4 regions of the Ensifer sp. LC384 genome follow, and region 4 is predicted to be linked to each of the others. Evidence: riboswitches for the same ligand, from Rfam matches in the RefSeq annotation. Region 4 holds a riboswitch; each other region holds the start of a gene.

Region 1 (4,246 bases), on a different contig from region 4:
GATGCTGGTGATGAGGGCACGATGCACGCTCGGGTCGCCCGCAAGCTTCACCAGGTCCGCACGCAGGCCCGAGCCGAGGACGGCCATCAGCGGCGCCCCGATAAAGAGCAGCGAGAACAGGATCCAGCCGGCATCGGATGCACGGGAGAGGCCGGTTCGTGCATCGTAGCGTCTGGAGGCACGGCCTGTGGTCGCGCTTTGCGCGGGTTCGGTCGCGACACGGGCCAGTGCCAGGAGCAGGGCTCCGGTCATGACGATCTGTAGGGCGGACAGAGCGATCGCCCGGGGTGGATCGAAATCGAAGCGCAGCGCCTGGTAGATCGCGACCTCGATGGTGCTGGCGGCAGGCCCGCCGCCGAGCGTCAGCACGAGGGTGAAGCTGGTGGCGCAGAGCATGAAGACGAGCCCGGCTGCCCCCGGCAACAATCCACGAAGGACCGGCCATTCGACAAAGCGGAAGAGTGCGGCCGGCGGCATGCCCAGATTGGCGGCGGTTCTCCAATATTCCGAGGGTATCCGCTCAAGGCCGGCGAGGAAAAGGCGCGCGACAAGCGGCATGTTGAAGAAGACATGGGCAAGCAGGATGCCGAAGAGGCCATAGATGCTCACGGGCTGCTGCAGCCCGAGCTCTGCAAGGGCGGTGTTGAGCACGCCCTGCCGGCCCCAGATCTCGATCAGCCCGAGTGCGCCGACCAGCACCGGCAGACCGAGCGGCAGGGCCATGATCCGCAGCACCCAGACGCGGCCGGGAAAGGCGGTCCGGCGCGCGAGTGCCCGCGCGACCGGAATGGCCAGAGCAACCGAAAGCAGCGTCGAAAGGCTCGCCTGCAGCAAGGTGAAGCGCGTTACCCGCCAGATATAGGCATCGAACAGGACGCCGTTGCCAAAATCCCCGCTCTGGAGCAGAAGCGCTGCAATTGCGAGGCCGACAAAAAGCAGGATGCCGCCGAGGCCCACGGCCCCGGCGGTAATCGTGATCCTGTTTTCGGCAGGCGCGAACAAGCGCGCCTCAGTTCTTGCTCATGGCGGCGAGCCATTCGTCGATCCAGGCCTTGCGGTTTGCCGCGACCTCTTCCGACGGCAGCAGGAAGGTCTTTTCCGGATTGACCAGCTTGCCGAAAGCGTCGGGCAGGGGTTCCTTGGTCGCTGCGACCGGCATCATCCAGTTGGTGGTCGGAATGATTGACTGGAACTCCGGACCGGTCATGAAGGCGAGAAATTGCTTGGCAAGCTCCGGCTCCTTGGCGCTCTTGGTCATGCCGGCGACTTCGATCTGGATGTAGTGGCCTTCCGAAAAGGCGGCCGCCTGATAGCGATCGGTGTTTTCCGCCACCATGTGGTAGGCGGGCGACGTCGTGTAGGACAGCACCATCGGCGCCTCGCCCTTGGTGAACAGGCCATAGGCTTCCGACCAGCCCGGCGTCACGGTCAGCACACGGCCCTTGAGCTTGGCCCAGGCGGCACCCGCCTCGTCGCCATAGACGGCCTTGACCCACAGAAGCAGACCGAGACCCGGCGTCGAGGTGCGCGGATCCTCGATGACGATCTTTTGCGACGGGTCGCCCTCGACCAGCTCCTTGAGGCTCTTCGGCGGCGTCGTCAAAGCCTGGGTGTCATAGACGACGGCGAAATGGCCGTAGTCATAGGGGAGGAAGGTGTCGTCGGAGAAGTTGCCGGGCACCTTGATGCCCACTGCTTCGATGCCGTGCGGCGCGAAGAAGCCGGTGGCCTTGGCCTCGGCGACGAGATTGGTGTCGAGGCCGAGCACGATGTCGGCCTTGGAGGCCGCGCCTTCGAGCTTGAGGCGCGTCAGCAACTCGACGCCATCGGCGACGCCGACATAGGTGACCTTGCATTCGCAGGTCTTTTCAAAGGCTTCGGCGACCTTGGCACCCGGGCCCCATTCGGTGATGAAGCTTTCATAGGTGTAGACGGTCAGCGTCTTTTCCGCAGCGACGGCATTGGCCGCGAAGACAAGGCTCGCAGTCGCGGCAAGCGCTAGCCGGCTAAGGAACTTCAGTTGCGATGAATTGGACATGGCAGGCACCTCTCCCTAGTAATGATGTTGCATGGGAAAAGGGCGTATCGATCCGATCGCGTCTAATCCCTCCGCCGGTATGAGCCGGATCAGGTTCCGCGGGTTGGCGTTCAACGCCTCTCAGCCTTCGGCCGCCATGCGGTCGGAAGGCACCCCGTTAGAGCGGGTAGAGATTTACCGCCGAGCCGGTTTGATGGCAAGCGAAGTTTGGGGACGGAGAAAGCATGCGCCCCGCGTTTTCGCGCCGGCGGCGCATGGGGTAAATTTGTCCGTAGAGACATGAGACCCGGACGCGGAAGGAGTCTGCGATGACAGACATGCTCGTTCGCCTTTATGCCCTGCCGGCACAGCCCAGATCGCCGCTTGCGGACGGCATCGGCATTCACCGCGCGATGGCGCCCGAACGCAGGCTCGTCGTTCCCTGGATCGAGCAGACGTTCGGCTCCGGCTGGGCGGGCGAGGCGGAGGCCGCCTTCGCCTCGATGCCGACACGCATGCACATCGCGGTGTTTCAGGATCGCATCGTCGGCTTTGCCTGCCACGATGTCACCGCGCTCGGCTTCTTCGGGCCGACCGGTGTCGATGAGGCCATGCGCGGGCGCGGGATCGGCGAGGCGCTCTTGCGCGAGAGCCTGACGGCGATGCGCAATGCGGGCTACTGCATAATTCCTTAAATCGGAGTCGATTTAAGGAGAAAATTATGCAGCAGGTATAAAGCGTTACAGCGTCCTTTGCGCGTCATATTTGACGCGCGGCGCTGTATGGTCACGCGATCATCGGCGGCGTCGGCCCTGCCGAATTCTACCGGCGCGCGGTGGGCGCCATAGAGATCCCCGATTCCATGCCCGGCATCTATGCGGAGATGCTGTTTCCCGATCCCTTGCCCGACGAACACTGAAGATCACTGAAGATCACGGGCGACGGCGGCGCAAAATCGCCGGATCGCCCCTTCGTTCGGTTTTCTTGCTTTTCCTTGCCCGTGCCTTTGCGCTATGGGCTTTGCCATGGCCCGATCCACCTTCACCATTCTGCTCGGCGGTGCGCTGACCCTCACCGAGCGCGTTGCGCGCCAGCTCGCAGGCAGCCGCTTTGTTGCCGCCGATGGCGGCATGCGGCATGCGCGGACCCTGTCCGTGATCCCCGACGTCTGGGTGGGCGATTTCGATTCGACCGAGGAGACGCTGCTCACGGAGTTTGCCAGCGTCCCGCGTGAGCCCTATCCTGCCGCCAAGGCCGCGACCGACGGCGAAATCGCCGTCGAGGCGGCACTTTCGCGTGGCGCGGAAGCGCTGATCTTTGCCGGGGCACTTGGCGGCACACGCAGCGACCATGCATTCCTGCACCTGCTTCAGGCCGTTTCGCTGGCCGAGCGTGGGTTGCCGGTGTTCATGACCTCGGGCGAGGAGGAGGCCTATCCGCTGCTGGCAGGCGAGATCGAAATCGATCTGCCGAAGGGCAGCCTGTTCTCGATCCTCGGGTTGACCGATCTCTTCGGCCTTTCGATCGTCGGTGCGCGTTATCCGCTTACCAATTTCACGGTGCCGTTCGGGTCTTCCCGCACCGTATCCAATGTCGCGGAGGGTCCCCTTCGCATTTCCCTCGACACCGGCCGGGCGATCGTTCTCGCCCGCCCCTACGACCTTTCCGGAGCCTGAGCCTTGGCGCCTCCCATTCTGAAACTCGACGATATCTTCCTGACCTTCGGTGGCACGCCGCTTCTGGCCGGCGCCAACCTGCAGGTGGAGCCGGGGGATCGCATCTGCCTTGTCGGGCGCAACGGTTCCGGCAAATCGACGCTGATGAAGATCGCCGCCGGTCTTGCCGAAGCGCAATCCGGCGAAATATTCCGCCACCCTTCGGCGACGGTTCGTTACCTGCCCCAGGCGCCGGATTTCGACGGCTACGACACAGTGCAGGCCTATGCCGAGGCGGGCCTTGGCCCGAGCGACGACCCTTACCGGGTCGCCTATCTGCTGCAGCATCTGGGCCTGACCGGCGAAGAAGACCCGGCGCGCCTGTCTGGCGGCGAGGCGCGCCGTGCAGCACTTGCCCGGGTGATGGCGCCGGAGCCGGATATCCTCCTGCTCGACGAGCCGACCAACCATCTCGACCTGCCGACGATCGAATGGCTCGAAGACGAGCTGACCAGGAGCCGCTCCGCCCTGGTGCTGATCTCGCACGACCGACGCTTCCTCGAAAAGGTATCGA
Region 2 (4,246 bases), on a different contig from region 4:
GGATCGACCGGCGGCGCATCGGCGAGCTTCGATCCAGGGATCGGAATCAGCATGTTGATCGGCACGCTTTCAGGGGCCATGGGAAGATTGGCGAGCGTCACAAGCATGGAGACACGGTCGTCGACGGTTTCGCCCATCCCCAGGATACCCCCGGCGCAGACTTTGATGCCGGCCTCGCGCACGTTGGCGAGCGTTTCGAGACGGTCGGCAAAGGTTCGGGTGGTGATGATCTCGCTGTAGAAACGTTCGGACGTATCGACATTGTGATTGTAGTAGTCGAGGCCAGCATCTGCGAGCGACGCCGTCTGCGCCGGCGACAGCATGCCGAGCGTCATGCAGGTCTCCATACCGAGCGCCTTGACGCCGCCCACCATGGCGACGATCGCCTCCATGTCGCGATCTTTCGGGCTGCGCCAGGCTGCCCCCATGCAATAGCGGGTGGCGCCGCCCGCCTTGGCTTTACGGGCCTCCGCGATCACCCTTTCGACTTCCATCAATTTCGAGGCCTTGAGCCCGGTCGGATAGTGCGCCGACTGGCTGCAATAACCGCAATCCTCCGCGCATCCGCCGGTCTTGATCGACAGCAGCCGGCTCATCTGCACGGCATTCGGATCGAAATGCGCGCGGTGGACGGTTTGCGCGCGAAAGAGGAGGTCGTTGAAAGGGAGATTATAGATTTTTCTCGCTTTATCGAGATTCGAGCTCTCATCGGCGGTCGGGGAGTTGGCCGGAACTCCCTCGTTCTGCACACCTGCATCCAGCATAAGTTGATCGCCCTCGTTGTTGCATCCGTATTATAGATAGAATCTGATATTATCTATAATTCTTCCTCGGCAGCGGAGACGCAACCAACTGAAGGGCGAGGCAGCAGATGACTTCAACCATAGAAGGTATTGGAAGGGGCTGACTGACTGTCGCGGCTGTCCAACCGGAACCCCAAAACGCTTTAAAAAACAGCGTTCCGAGCGCCGTCCGTCAGCCGACGATAGCAAAGGCATTCCGCGTGGAACCGGAGGCGTTTTTGACCGGTTTCTGCCCGATCCACTGGACATGGCGCTCCAGGACTGCGGCCGCATTTTCGATCTTGCCCTGCCGAAGGAAGGCGAGAATTGCTCGGTGGTCATGGTCCGTCCGCACCTCCCATTCCGACCGCCAGGTCGAAAACAGGAAGCGGGCGCTGACAGCATGCAAATCGTCGATCGCGGCAAGCAGACGTGGCATACCGCACGGCGTCAGTAGCAGCCGGTGAAAGCGCCGGTTCGCCTCCTCCCAGGAGCGCACATCGCGGGAATTGTCCGCGGCGACCGTCGCCTCTTCAGCCAGATCGAGGATCGCCGGCGTCAGGTGCGGGGCCGCATGACGCAGCGCCAGAACTTCGAGCGCGGCGCGCATTTGTGCGACCTCGCGAAGCTCCTTGAGATCGAATGAAGCGACGCGCACGCCACGACGCGGTTCGCTAATGGCGAGACCCTGCGCCTCCAGCCTGCGGAAGGCCTCGCGCACGGGCACGTGGCTCGCCCCAAATTCCTCGGCGATATGGTCCTGCCGGAGTTTCGTGCCTGGTTCCAATTGGCCCGTCACGATCCGGTCAGCAAGGATGCGGCTGATGCGGCTGGCAACTGTATCGTCATTGATTGCGGTCATTTTTTATAGATAATTTGCGGCAGCCTTGTTGTCGAGCCAGCTCAAGGAATGTGAGATGGAGGAAAAACAAATGCCCGAGGACGCCGGACCGCGAAAAGTGAACGCCGAATATGCGATTGAGTACCTCCAGGAGCAACCGGAAGCCGGGCTTTGCTGCGAGGATCGGCGCTGGTGGATTACGCCGAACGCAAACGAAACCGATCAGATGGTCCTTAATCTTGATGCGGCTGAGGCTGAGCGGCTCAAGGATGATCCACGCCTGCGACTCGTCTCCGGAATCGCTCATGCGGGCCGGTCGCTCTGGGTCGTTCGAAGAATGACTTAGCTGTGCGCCATGCTCCAACGTCTCTGAGCGCCAGGCTGTGGGTGCATCCACGGCCTGAGCGTTGTTCCTTGCGGCGGCGTTTTCAACCATCATTCTGCTCCAACACTTGACAGAGTGCGGCTATCGTCGTTCAACTCGTTCATTCACCAGGGGAGTCCCGACAAGGGGCTGAGATATTGCTGGGCGGATCGGCTCTTTCGACCGCAGCGCAATGACCCGTTGAACCTGATCCAGTTCATGCTGGCGTAGGGACGGTGGGAACGACGGCAGTCGCGACAGCTCCTTTTTTGCGATCGCGTGGACGGGTCTCTATCTTTCCAGCTCCAGGATCTGGGTCTCCAAATGTCAACGTTGGAGCCAGCCAATGGTTTTTTCAGATGCCGTAGACGAGCCAAACTTCGGGCATAGGCAGCTACACTCACGGACGTTAGCGCGCCGGCGCACGGGTGAATGGTGCTGCAGCGCCGGCCAGGCAACGGCTCGAACGGCTGCCAAATGAGGCCGGTGCTGATCAAGGGAGCGGGTGTCGTCGGTCTTGTCACTGCCTACGAGCTGGCACGACGCGGCATTGATGTCGACGTTGTCGAACAGGCCCAACACATTGGCGCCGGGGCATCCTGGTTTGCCGGCGGCATGCTGGCGCCCTGGTGTGAGCGCGAGAGTGCCGACGAGAGGGTCGAACGCGTCGGTGCGACAGCCATCGAGTGGTGGAAGGCGGCGCTGCCCGGCAAAGTCGCGCAAGAGGGCACACTCGTCGTCGCCGCCGCGCGTGACACCCGCGAACTCGATCGCTTCGCGACGCGAACCACCGGGCACAGATGGCTGGATGCAGAAGAGATAGCCGAGCTGGAACCGGATCTCGCCGGTCGTTTCGCGCGTGCGCTCTACTTCCCCAGGGAAGCCCATCTCGATCCGAGAGAAGCGCTGTCGTCACTCCGTGACACATTGATGGCCATGGGCGTGCGTTTTCACTTCGGCCAGACGACCGATGCCACCGTCAGCCACCGTTTCGATTGGCGTATCGATTGCACCGGCCGTGCCAGGCTCCCGGATGATGCCGCCCTGCGGGGCGTGCGCGGCGAGATGCTCTATCTGCGCACCGGCGACATTCAACTGTCGCGCCCAGTGCGCTTCCTGCATCCACGACACCCCCTCTACGTCGTTCCACGCCGCCAGGGTCTCTTCATGGTCGGGGCAACAATGATCGAGAGCGAAACGTGCGGCCCTATTGCTGCACGCTCGCTGATGGAACTCTTGAACGCCGCCTACGCCCTGCACCCAGCCTTCGGCGAGGCGGAGATCACCGAGACCGGGACTGGTGTTCGCCCTGCCTATCCCGACAACCTGCCGAGGATCACCCGAAGCGGCTCGACCTTTTGCGTGAACGGTCTGTATCGACATGGGTTCCTGCTCTCGCCAGCCCTTGCGCACGACGTTGCCGAATGTCTGCTCAACCCGAACCACCAATCGGAGTTCCATGATGAATCTTAACGTCAATGGCGACGAGCACGAGATCGCCTGCTCGACGCTCGCCGAACTGATGGCGGCACTCGACTATGAAGGAAGCTGGCTGGCGACTGCGGTCAACGGCGAACTCGTTCACGCGGCCGACCGCGATGGCTGGCGTCTGCGCGACCATGACCGCATCGAAATCCTCTCACCGATGAAAGGTGGCTGAACATGCTGCAAGTCTACGACACGGAAATCACCTCCCGACTGCTCCTGGGCACAGCAGGCTATCCATCGCCAGCCGTGCTTTCGGACGCCGTGCGGGCTTCACAGACACAAATCATCACCGTCTCCTTGAGACGCGAAACGGCCGGCGGCAAAGCGGGCGGTGCGTTTTTCGACCTGATCCGCGAGCTCGGGACGAAAATACTGCCGAACACGGCCGGCTGCCACACCACCAAGGAGGCGGTCCTCACCGCCAAGATGGCGCGCGAGGTGTTCAGGACGAACTGGATCAAGCTCGAAGTGATCGGCAATCACGACACGCTGCAGCCGGACGTGTTCGCGCTGGTCGAAGCCGCACGGATCCTTTCGAACGAGGGCTTCGAGGTCTTTCCCTATACGACCGACGATCTTGTCGTCGCCGAGCGCCTGCTGGAAGCTGGCTGCCGCGTGTTGATGCCCTGGTGTGCGCCGATCGGCAGTGCCATGGGACCGCAAAATCTGCCCGCCTTGCGGTCGATGCGCGCGCATTTCCCTGATGTGCCGCTGATTGTCGATGCCGGCATCGGCCGCCCTTCGCATGCGACGACGGTGATGGAGCTCGGT
Region 3 (4,246 bases), on a different contig from region 4:
ATGTTGCTACGCGGCTTGTAGGTAGCCGCTAGAGCGCCGGAATAGAGGCATCCTCTCCACCGTCATGCTCGGGCTTGACCCGAGCATCCAGCCGCCATCTTTGCGGCCGCGTGTCGACAAGTTGCGGCCCCAGACGTGGATGCTCGGGTCAAGCCCGAGCATGACGGAGGGAGAGGGGGGCCTTCAGTTAATACAGAGCCGAAATCCTACGCCAGAAGGGGCGGTTCGCCGCCCCTTCTGGCGTGGTCGTTATCGCTGCACTACGGCGTCGTCGCCGACCGGCAGATAGAGATCGCCGCCGTCGCGATACTTGGCTGCCATCGCCTGCAGACCTTCCTTCTGCGCCTCGGCGCGGATGTCGTGCGAGATCCGCATCGAGCAGAATTTCGGCCCGCACATCGAGCAGAAATGCGCGACCTTGTGCGCCTCCTTCGGCAAGGTCTCGTCGTGGAAGGAGCGCGCGGTCTCCGGGTCGAGCGACAGGTTGAACTGGTCCTCCCAGCGGAACTCGAAACGGGCGCGCGACAGGGCGTCGTCCCGGGTGCGGGCCGCCGGATGTCCCTTGGCGAGATCAGCTGCGTGGGCTGCGATCTTGTAGGTGATGACCCCGGTCTTGACGTCGTTGCGATCCGGCAGGCCCAGGTGCTCCTTCGGCGTCACGTAGCAGAGCATGGCCGTGCCGAACCAGCCGATCATCGCAGCACCTATGCCCGACGTGATGTGGTCGTAGCCGGGCGCGATGTCGGTCGTCAGGGGCCCAAGCGTATAGAACGGCGCCTCGCCACAGACGGCGAGCTGCTTGTCCATGTTTTCCTTGATCTTGTGCATCGGCACGTGGCCCGGCCCCTCGATCATCACCTGGCAATCCTTGGCCCAGGCGATCTTCGTCAACTCGCCCAGCGTTTCCAGTTCGGCAAATTGGGCGGCGTCGTTGGCATCGGCGATCGAGCCCGGGCGCAGGCCGTCACCGAGCGAAAACGAGACGTCGTAGGCACGGCAGATATCGCAGATCTCTTCGAAGTGCTCGTAGAGAAAGCTCTCCTTGTGATGGTGCAGGCACCACTTGGCCATGATCGAGCCGCCGCGCGAGACGATGCCCGTGACCCGGTCGACCGTCAGCGGGATATAGTGAAGCCGGACACCGGCATGGATTGTGAAGTAGTCGACGCCCTGTTCCGCCTGTTCGATCAGCGTGTCGCGATAGACCTCCCAGGTCAGGTCCTCGGCGATGCCGTTGACCTTTTCGAGCGCCTGGTAGAGCGGCACGGTGCCGATCGGCACCGGCGAATTGCGGATGATCCATTCGCGGATGTTGTGGATGTTGCGGCCGGTCGAAAGGTCCATGACCGTGTCTGCGCCCCAACGCGTTGCCCAGACCATCTTTTCGACTTCCTCGGCCATCGAAGAGGTGACGGCGGAGTTGCCGATATTGGCATTGATCTTCACCAGGAAGTTCCGGCCGATGATCATCGGTTCGCATTCCGGATGGTTGATGTTGGCGGGCAGGACGGCGCGGCCGCTGGCGATTTCCTGGCGGACGAATTCGGGCGTGACGTGATCGGGAATATGGGCGCCGAAGCTTTCGCCGTCGCGCTGCGTGGCGCGCGCGGCGTCGCGGCCGAGGTTTTCGCGGATGGCGACGAACTCCATCTCGGGCGTGATGATGCCGGCCCGTGCATAGGCAAGTTGCGTCACGGCGCGCCGGCCGGTGGCACGCAAGGGCGCATGACGGACGGGAAAGGTTGGCGTCAGCCGGTCTCCGGAGGCAAAGCCGTTGTCTTCCGGCCGGACGCTGCGCCCGTCATAGGCTTCGACATCGCCACGTGCGATGATCCAGTTGCGGCGCGGCCGTGGCAGCCCTTCCTCGATGCGGATGTTGGCGTCTTCCACGGTATAGGGCCCGGAGGCATCATAGACCGTGACCGGCGGCTCGCCCGACGTGGGGTGCAGGGCGATTTCGCGCATCGGCACGCGGATATCAGGATGGATCGTGCCTGGTTTGTAGACCTTCTTCGAGGCGGGAAGCGGGCCTTTGGTGACCGTGAGGTCTGCGGGTTTGGTGACAATATTCATGATGAGGCTCCAAGTTTGCGGTTGGAGACCCAGTTCTGAAGCCGGAAGGAAAAGACAGGTCCGCCCGGATTTCCGCGCGATTGACGGACCCGTGGCGTCGATGTCTGCACCGTCCCTACGCCAGTATGAACTGGATCAGGTTCAACGGGTCACTGCGCCTCGGTCGGCAAAGCCGATCCGCCCAGCAGTATCTCAGCCCCTTGACGGGACCCCCCTGGTGAATGCCTAGAGATAGCCATCGATCCGGATGCGCAGTCAAGCGCTAATCCGAAGGTCGCGTGTCAGGCCTGTTGATCGCTTACTAGCGGCCCGGCTTTTCGACTGACGGGCGATCGGCATAATCCGCCCGGTTGATGCCGTGCCGCTGCAGCTTGTCGTAGAAGGTCTTGCGCGGAATGCCCAGTGCCTCGATCGTCGCCTTGACGTCGCCGCGCTGCGCCCGCAGCGCTTCTTTCAGAATTTCTGCCTCGTAGCGCTCGAGTCGTTCGGGCAGGGCGGCACCGGTTGGCACTGCGGCGGCGGTCGGCTGTCCGAGCGCCCCTTCGACGCCAAGGGCGACGCGCTCGGCGAAATGCGAGAGTTCGCGCACATTGCCGGGCCAGGAATGGGACATCAGATAGTGGTGCACCGCCGGCGAAACCGTCGGCACGTCGCGCTTGAACCGCTCGCCCGCGCGCGTCAGGAAATGCGAAAAGAGAAGCGGGATGTCGTCCCGGCGTTCGCGCAGCGGCGGGATCGACAGGGTGACGACGTTCAGCCGGAAATAGAGATCCTCGCGAAAGTCGCCCCGCTGGGCCGGGTCACCAAGGTCGATCTTGGCGGCGGCGATCACGCGGATATCCACCGGTCGCACGACATTGGTGCCGAGCGGCGTGATTTCGCGGGCTTCGAGAACACGCAGCATCTTGACCTGCGTTGCCGGCGGCATCGCTTCGATTTCATCGAGGAAAAGCGTGCCGCCACTTGCATGCTCGATACGGCCGATGCGCTTCTTCAAGGCGCCGGTAAAGGCGCCCTGCTCGTGGCCGAAAAGCTCGCTTTCGATCACCGTTTCCGGCAGTGCGCCGCAGTTGAGCGCCACGAAGTTGCCGTCGCGGCGCCGGCTCCAATTGTGCAGCAGCGTCGCCACCACCTCCTTGCCGCTGCCGGTTTCGCCGGCAACGAGCACATCCACGTCGGTGTCGGCGATATGCTGCAAGGTCTGGCGCAGCCGTTCCATGACCGGCGTCTGGCCAATCAGCGGCAGGCTTTCGCCGGCGACTTCCGCTGCACGCTTCAGGGCACGGTTTTCCATCACCAGCCGGCGCTTTTCCAGGGCGCGGCGCGCGCTCTGCACAAGACGGTCGGCGGCAAAAGGTTTCGGAATGAAGTCGTAGACGCCGTCCTGCATGGCCTGAACGGCCATCGGAATATCGCCGTGCCCGGTCACCAGAATGACCGGCAGGTCGGGGTCGAAATCGGCGATGCGGCGAAAGAGTGTCAGGCCATCGATCCCCGGCATGCGGATATCGCTGATGACGATGCCGTCGAAGCCCGGGCCGAGGAGTATGAGCGCTTCCGCCGCGCCGGGAAAGGCGGAGACGGTGAGGCCGGCAAGCTCCAGCGTCTGCTTCATCGCCTTCCTGAGCTCGCTGTCGTCGTCGACGAGGCATACGGATTGTTGCATCGCTCAGGCCCTCTTCAAGCGAACGGTGAAGACGGTACCGTCGGGGCCGGTCTTGACCTCGATGTCGCCGCCATAGTCGACGACGATTTCCTTGGAGATGGCAAGGCCGAGACCGAGGCCCTCATCCTTGGACGTGTTGAACGGGGTGAACAGATCCTCGAGGATATCGGGCCTGATGCCCGGGCCATTGTCGGCGACAACAAGGGAAACAGTGTCGGAGGCGCCTATCTCGCACCGCACACGGATCTCCGCGTCTGCCCGGTCGCCAAGGGCTTCCAGGGCATTCTGCAGCAGGTTGATCAGCACCTGTTCAATCCGGATACGGTTGCCGAGCACGCTGAGCCCGTTCTCCGGCAGATCGATGACGATCGCGTCCATGCGGCCGGCAAAGCGGCTGCGCAGCAGCATTCGTGCGCCTTCGATCACCTCTGGCACGGACGTCGGTTCGGCGACGAATCGTCCCTTGCGCGCAAAACTGCGCAGCTCGTCGGTGATGGTGCCGACCCG
Region 4 (4,246 bases):
ACGGAGACCACCGTATGAAACACTATGTTGGCCTGGATGTATCGCAGCGAGAAACTGCCGTTTGTGTCGTGGACGAGACCGGCCGAATGATCTTCGAAGGCAGGGCGAAGTCAAATCCTGGAGCCTTGGCAGAACTGATCAGAAAGAGGGCCCCTTGCGCTGAACGCATCGGCTTTGAGACCGGCGCCATGTCGAGTTGATTGTGGCATGAGCTCACGCGCATAGATCTTCCCGTCGTCTGCATCGACGCACGGCATGCGAAAGCGGCATTGTCGGTGCGCATGAACAAGAGTGACGAGAACGATGCCCGCGGTCTGGCTGAACTGGTTCGTATCGGTTGGTACAGGGAGGTGAAGGTCAAGAGCGCTGAAAGTCAGCAGGTTCGATCTCTGCTCGTGACCCGCTCGCGCTTGATCCAAATAAGACGTGATTTGGAAAATAAGATCCGGGCGATGCTAAAGGAGTATGGCCTGCTCTTCGAGCGTGCTATCGGATCGATGTTCCGGCGTAAGGTCGTAGAATTAGTTGATACCGGCCATGTTCTTCGGGATGTCATCGAACCGCTGCTTTCCATTCATGAGCAAGTTTGTCGTGAACAGGAAAAGCTCGATAAACGGATGGCAGGACTTGCTCGCACCGATGAAACAATCCGCCGGCTGATGACTGTGCCCGGCATCGGCGCGATTACGGCGCTGACATTCCGCCACACCATCGATGATCCTAGTCGGTTCAGATCGGCCACGACGATTGGTGCTTATCTTGGTCTGACGCCCAGGCGAAAACAATCGGGGGAGACCGACACCAACGGAAAGACCTCAAAATGGGGCGATCGCCTTTTACGGACCTATCTGTTCGAAGCTGCGTCAGTCCTACTACATCGCACCAAGAAATGGTGCTCGTTGAAGGCATGGGGGCTGCGGCTTGCGAAACGCATTGGGATGAAAAAGGCGCAAGTCGCTGTTGCTCGGAAGCTTGCCGTCATCCTTCATTGCATCTGGGTGGATGGCACTACATTTGAATGGAGTTCCGGGAAAAGGAGCCTGACTTTCTCTACGAGTTTGTAGGCCCCAAGCGGGTCTGCGATGTCCCCGCCGGGACGGTGGTTGCGGTGACTTCGGTCAATCGGCTGGTGGCCAAACAGGCACGCCGTTGCACACGTTGAAGCGCCCGGCCCGAACATCATCATGAGGCAACGACCTCGGAAAGGACCATGACCCCGGCAAGGATGTTAAGCTTGACAACCATCCGCGTGGCTCTTCGCCGTTTCCTTCATCACGGGAAACGTGATTTGCGCCGAGCTCGGTATGTCTGCAGTCGCGAATCTGCCTCTCCACTAACCAAGCCGATCCAGGACTTTTCGGCGTGCCACATCCTCATTTGTCGTATCGAGGTTTTCCCAGTGTTGCGCCTTAGGCGCTTCGGGATATTTATGAAGAAATAATGGCTTTCTCCACGTTTTTGTGTGTAGATCTTCATTGTATATCTCGTGATAGATATCGAATGACAGCGCGCTTCGATGAATTAAAGCGTAAATTTAATTTATAGTTATATAGTGATATTGGAGTTAATTCTTGTAGTACTGGAAATGATTTTGTTCTCTCGAATGCTTATTGCGGATGGTCCATTTTCGTGTTTTTTATTATTTGAGTGATGCAGGCGTCGCCGATGACTGGATTCGGCGAAAAAATTGACAACAGCATTGACGTTTCGGGGGTTTTAGCGGTCTAGGAAGACCAATTTCTCAGAAGTGCCGTTGACAGTCATTCGAATTTCTCCCATTGATTCAAGTATTCCGAGGGGAGCACTTTACAGTGCTGAGATGGCGGTGAGCCGGACCCTTGAACCTGATCCGGGTCATGCCGGCGTAGGAACGGGAAAAGAGCCGCTTTCGGCAAACTAATCGCGTCTTCGCTTTCACCTGGGTCTCCGTGATGTTTTGTCTGGAGATCGATCGATGCTGTCTTTTGCCAAGTTGCCGCCGGATGGCGGGGTTGCATTTCGTCCGGGTTGTTGCGTCGGCTGACCGGCGATGCGCCTGGCGTTCACATTTGTTCGCAGCCTTGCTGTCCTTACTGTCTTCTGGCAACTGGCGGTGCTTGTTTTCGCCCTGCCGCGCTATCTGTTGCCGACGCCCCTCGAGGTACTTGCCGTCTTTGTGCGGCAGCCGGCATTTCTTCTCGATCAAAGCTTGGTGACGATTGCCGAAATGCTGGCCGGCCTCGCGGTTGGCACGGCGTTCGGCGCTGCGACGGCTATCGGGCTCGCAGCTTTTCCGCGGCTCGGAAAGCTTGTCTGGCCCTTCGTACTCGTCCTTCAAGCCTTTCCCGTCTTCGTGATCGCGCCTTTATTGGTGCTGTGGTTGGGCTTCGGCATGGCCTCGAAGATCGTGATGGCGGCCATCATCATCTTCTTTCCGATTGTTTCCGCATTCGCTGATGGCCTGCGCCGTACAGATGCGCAGATCCTTGATGCCGTCGCGCTGACCAAAGCGAGTCACTGGCAGGCGTTGCGGTTTGTGCGGTTACCGCTGGCGCTGCCGGGGCTCGTGTCTGGCTTGCGTGTCGCAGCCCCGTTGGCTCCGCTCGGTGCTGTCGTCGGCGAATGGGTCGGCGCATCTGCTGGGCTTGGCTTCGTGATCGTCCAGGCAAATGCCCGCATGCAGACCGACGTCGTCTTCGCTGCCATGGCGATTCTTGCCGTGCTTGCGGTCACACTTAGGCTTCTCGTCGATGAGGCAACCCGTCCACTCGCGCACTGGGCGCGAGAAACCTGAATTTCTAAGATCAATTGGGAGCGTTCGCATAATCATGGCCCGCAAACTTCTGCTTTCCGCCAGCTTTGCTCTAGGCGTCGTCTTTTCGGCCGGCTCGGCGTCTGCCGAGAAGCTCACGGTGATGCTGGAGTGGTTTGTCAATCCCGACCATGCGCCGATCGTGGTCGCCAAACAGCTCGGCTTGTTCGACAAGGCGGGGCTCGAGGTCGAACTCATCCCCCCGGCGGATCCCTCGAGCGTGCCGCGTCTCGTTGCAGCGGGGCAGGCCGATATCGGCGTGCACTATCAGCCAAACCTCTATCTCGATCATGCCGCTGGTTTGCCGCTCGTTCGGGTGGGTACGCTGGTCGAGACACCGCTCAACACCGTCACCGTCCTTGACGATGGTCCGATCCGCGACCTTGCCGATCTGAAGGGCAAGAAAATCGGCTTTTCCGTCTCCGGTTTCGAGGACGCGATGCTCGGTCGGATGCTCGCCTCGGCCGGCCTCAAGAAGGAAGATGTCGAGCTCGTCAACGTCAATTTCGCCCTGTCGCCGTCGCTGATCGCCGGCAAGGTCGATGCGACGATCGGGGGGTTTAGGAATTTTGAGCTGACGCAGATGCGTCTTGAAGGGCACGAGGGCAGATCGTTCTTCCCTGAGGAACACGGCGTGCCTGTTTATGACGAGCTCGTCTTCGTCACCGACAAGGCGAAGGTCGCCGACAAGCGATTGCGGCCATTCCTGGCCGCGGTGGAGCAGGGGGCGATCACCCTGAAGAAGCGTGGAAGCTGTTTGTCAAAGCCTATCCAAATCTTGACGACGAACTCAACCGCAGCGCATTCACGGACACGCTGCCGCGCTTCGCCAAGCGGCCGGCCGCGCTCGATCGCGGTCGCTATGAGCGGTTTGGTAAATTCCTTGCTGAAAGCGGGCTGATTAGCCAGGCACCTGATGTCGACGATATCGCGGTGGAAATTCGATGACGGACACAGCGCACTTTGTCGAAAATGCTGCTACATCGCTGGCGCTTGTTCGGCAGCGCCGTCCCCGTGTGCATTGCCTGATGAACACGGTGGTGCAGAAGTTCGTCGCTGATGGCCTGGCGGCTGTGGCCGCGGTCCCCTCGATGACATCGGCCCCCGAAGAGGTAGAGGCCTTTGCCCGGCGCGCCGATTCGCTCGTCGTCAACCTCGGTACGCTTGATGAAGTGCGGCGAACGGCGATCCGCCTGGCGACCGCCGTTGCGCGTGATGTCGACAAGCCGTGGATCGTCGATCCCGTGCATTGCGATTATTCGCCGTCGCGGCTTGCCTTCGCCCGGGAGCTCATCGCCTCTGGACCTTCCGGTGTTCGCGGCAATGCCAGCGAGATGGAGATCATCGGTGAGGTCGATGGTGTGCTGAAGATCAAGACCGGGCCGATCGACGAACTTACGCTGGATCGGCACACGATCCGGGTTGAGAACGGCCACCCTCTCATGGCTCAAGTGA

What was found. Region 4 has a riboswitch for thiamine pyrophosphate ahead of BC363_RS06240 (ABC transporter permease). Riboswitches for the same ligand answer to the same signal wherever they lie in the genome.
Region 1: it holds a riboswitch for thiamine pyrophosphate, as region 4 does, so the genes downstream of both, thiB (thiamine ABC transporter substrate binding subunit) here and BC363_RS06240 (ABC transporter permease) in region 4, are expected to answer to the same signal.
Region 2: it holds a riboswitch for thiamine pyrophosphate, as region 4 does, so the genes downstream of both, thiO (glycine oxidase ThiO) here and BC363_RS06240 (ABC transporter permease) in region 4, are expected to answer to the same signal.
Region 3: it holds a riboswitch for thiamine pyrophosphate, as region 4 does, so the genes downstream of both, thiC (phosphomethylpyrimidine synthase ThiC) here and BC363_RS06240 (ABC transporter permease) in region 4, are expected to answer to the same signal.

Annotation. Positions count from the first base shown of each region.
Region 1 is NZ_MBST01000056.1:79,645-83,890, forward strand. It holds gene thiP (thiamine/thiamine pyrophosphate ABC transporter permease ThiP) at 1-978, opposite strand, end outside; gene thiB (thiamine ABC transporter substrate binding subunit) at 1,010-2,038, opposite strand; TPP riboswitch at 2,088-2,205, opposite strand; partial or broken gene BC363_RS27940 (GNAT family N-acetyltransferase) at 2,347-2,709, shown strand; partial or broken gene BC363_RS36130 (GNAT family N-acetyltransferase) at 2,787-2,936, shown strand; gene BC363_RS27945 (thiamine diphosphokinase) at 3,043-3,693, shown strand; gene BC363_RS27950 (ABC-F family ATP-binding cassette domain-containing protein) at 3,697-4,246, shown strand, end outside.
Region 2 is NZ_MBST01000008.1:78,272-82,517, reverse strand. It holds gene bioB (biotin synthase BioB) at 1-764, opposite strand, end outside; gene BC363_RS09250 (GntR family transcriptional regulator) at 976-1,644, opposite strand; gene BC363_RS35075 (hypothetical protein) at 1,628-2,059, opposite strand; TPP riboswitch at 2,108-2,239, shown strand; gene thiO (glycine oxidase ThiO) at 2,465-3,460, shown strand; gene thiS (sulfur carrier protein ThiS) at 3,450-3,647, shown strand; gene BC363_RS09230 (thiazole synthase) at 3,650-4,246, shown strand, end outside.
Region 3 is NZ_MBST01000003.1:121,848-126,093, reverse strand. It holds gene BC363_RS04795 (Zn-dependent hydrolase) at 1-32, shown strand, start outside; gene thiC (phosphomethylpyrimidine synthase ThiC) at 250-2,073, opposite strand; TPP riboswitch at 2,168-2,299, opposite strand; gene BC363_RS04785 (sigma-54 dependent transcriptional regulator) at 2,375-3,739, opposite strand; gene BC363_RS04780 (sensor histidine kinase) at 3,743-4,246, opposite strand, start outside.
Region 4 is NZ_MBST01000004.1:208,213-212,458, forward strand. It holds gene BC363_RS35790 (lysozyme) at 1-163, shown strand, start outside; partial or broken gene BC363_RS06235 (IS110 family transposase) at 69-1,064, shown strand; TPP riboswitch at 1,786-1,888, shown strand; gene BC363_RS06240 (ABC transporter permease) at 2,030-2,773, shown strand; partial or broken gene BC363_RS06245 (ABC transporter substrate-binding protein) at 2,895-3,739, shown strand; gene BC363_RS06250 (hydroxyethylthiazole kinase) at 3,736-4,246, shown strand, end outside.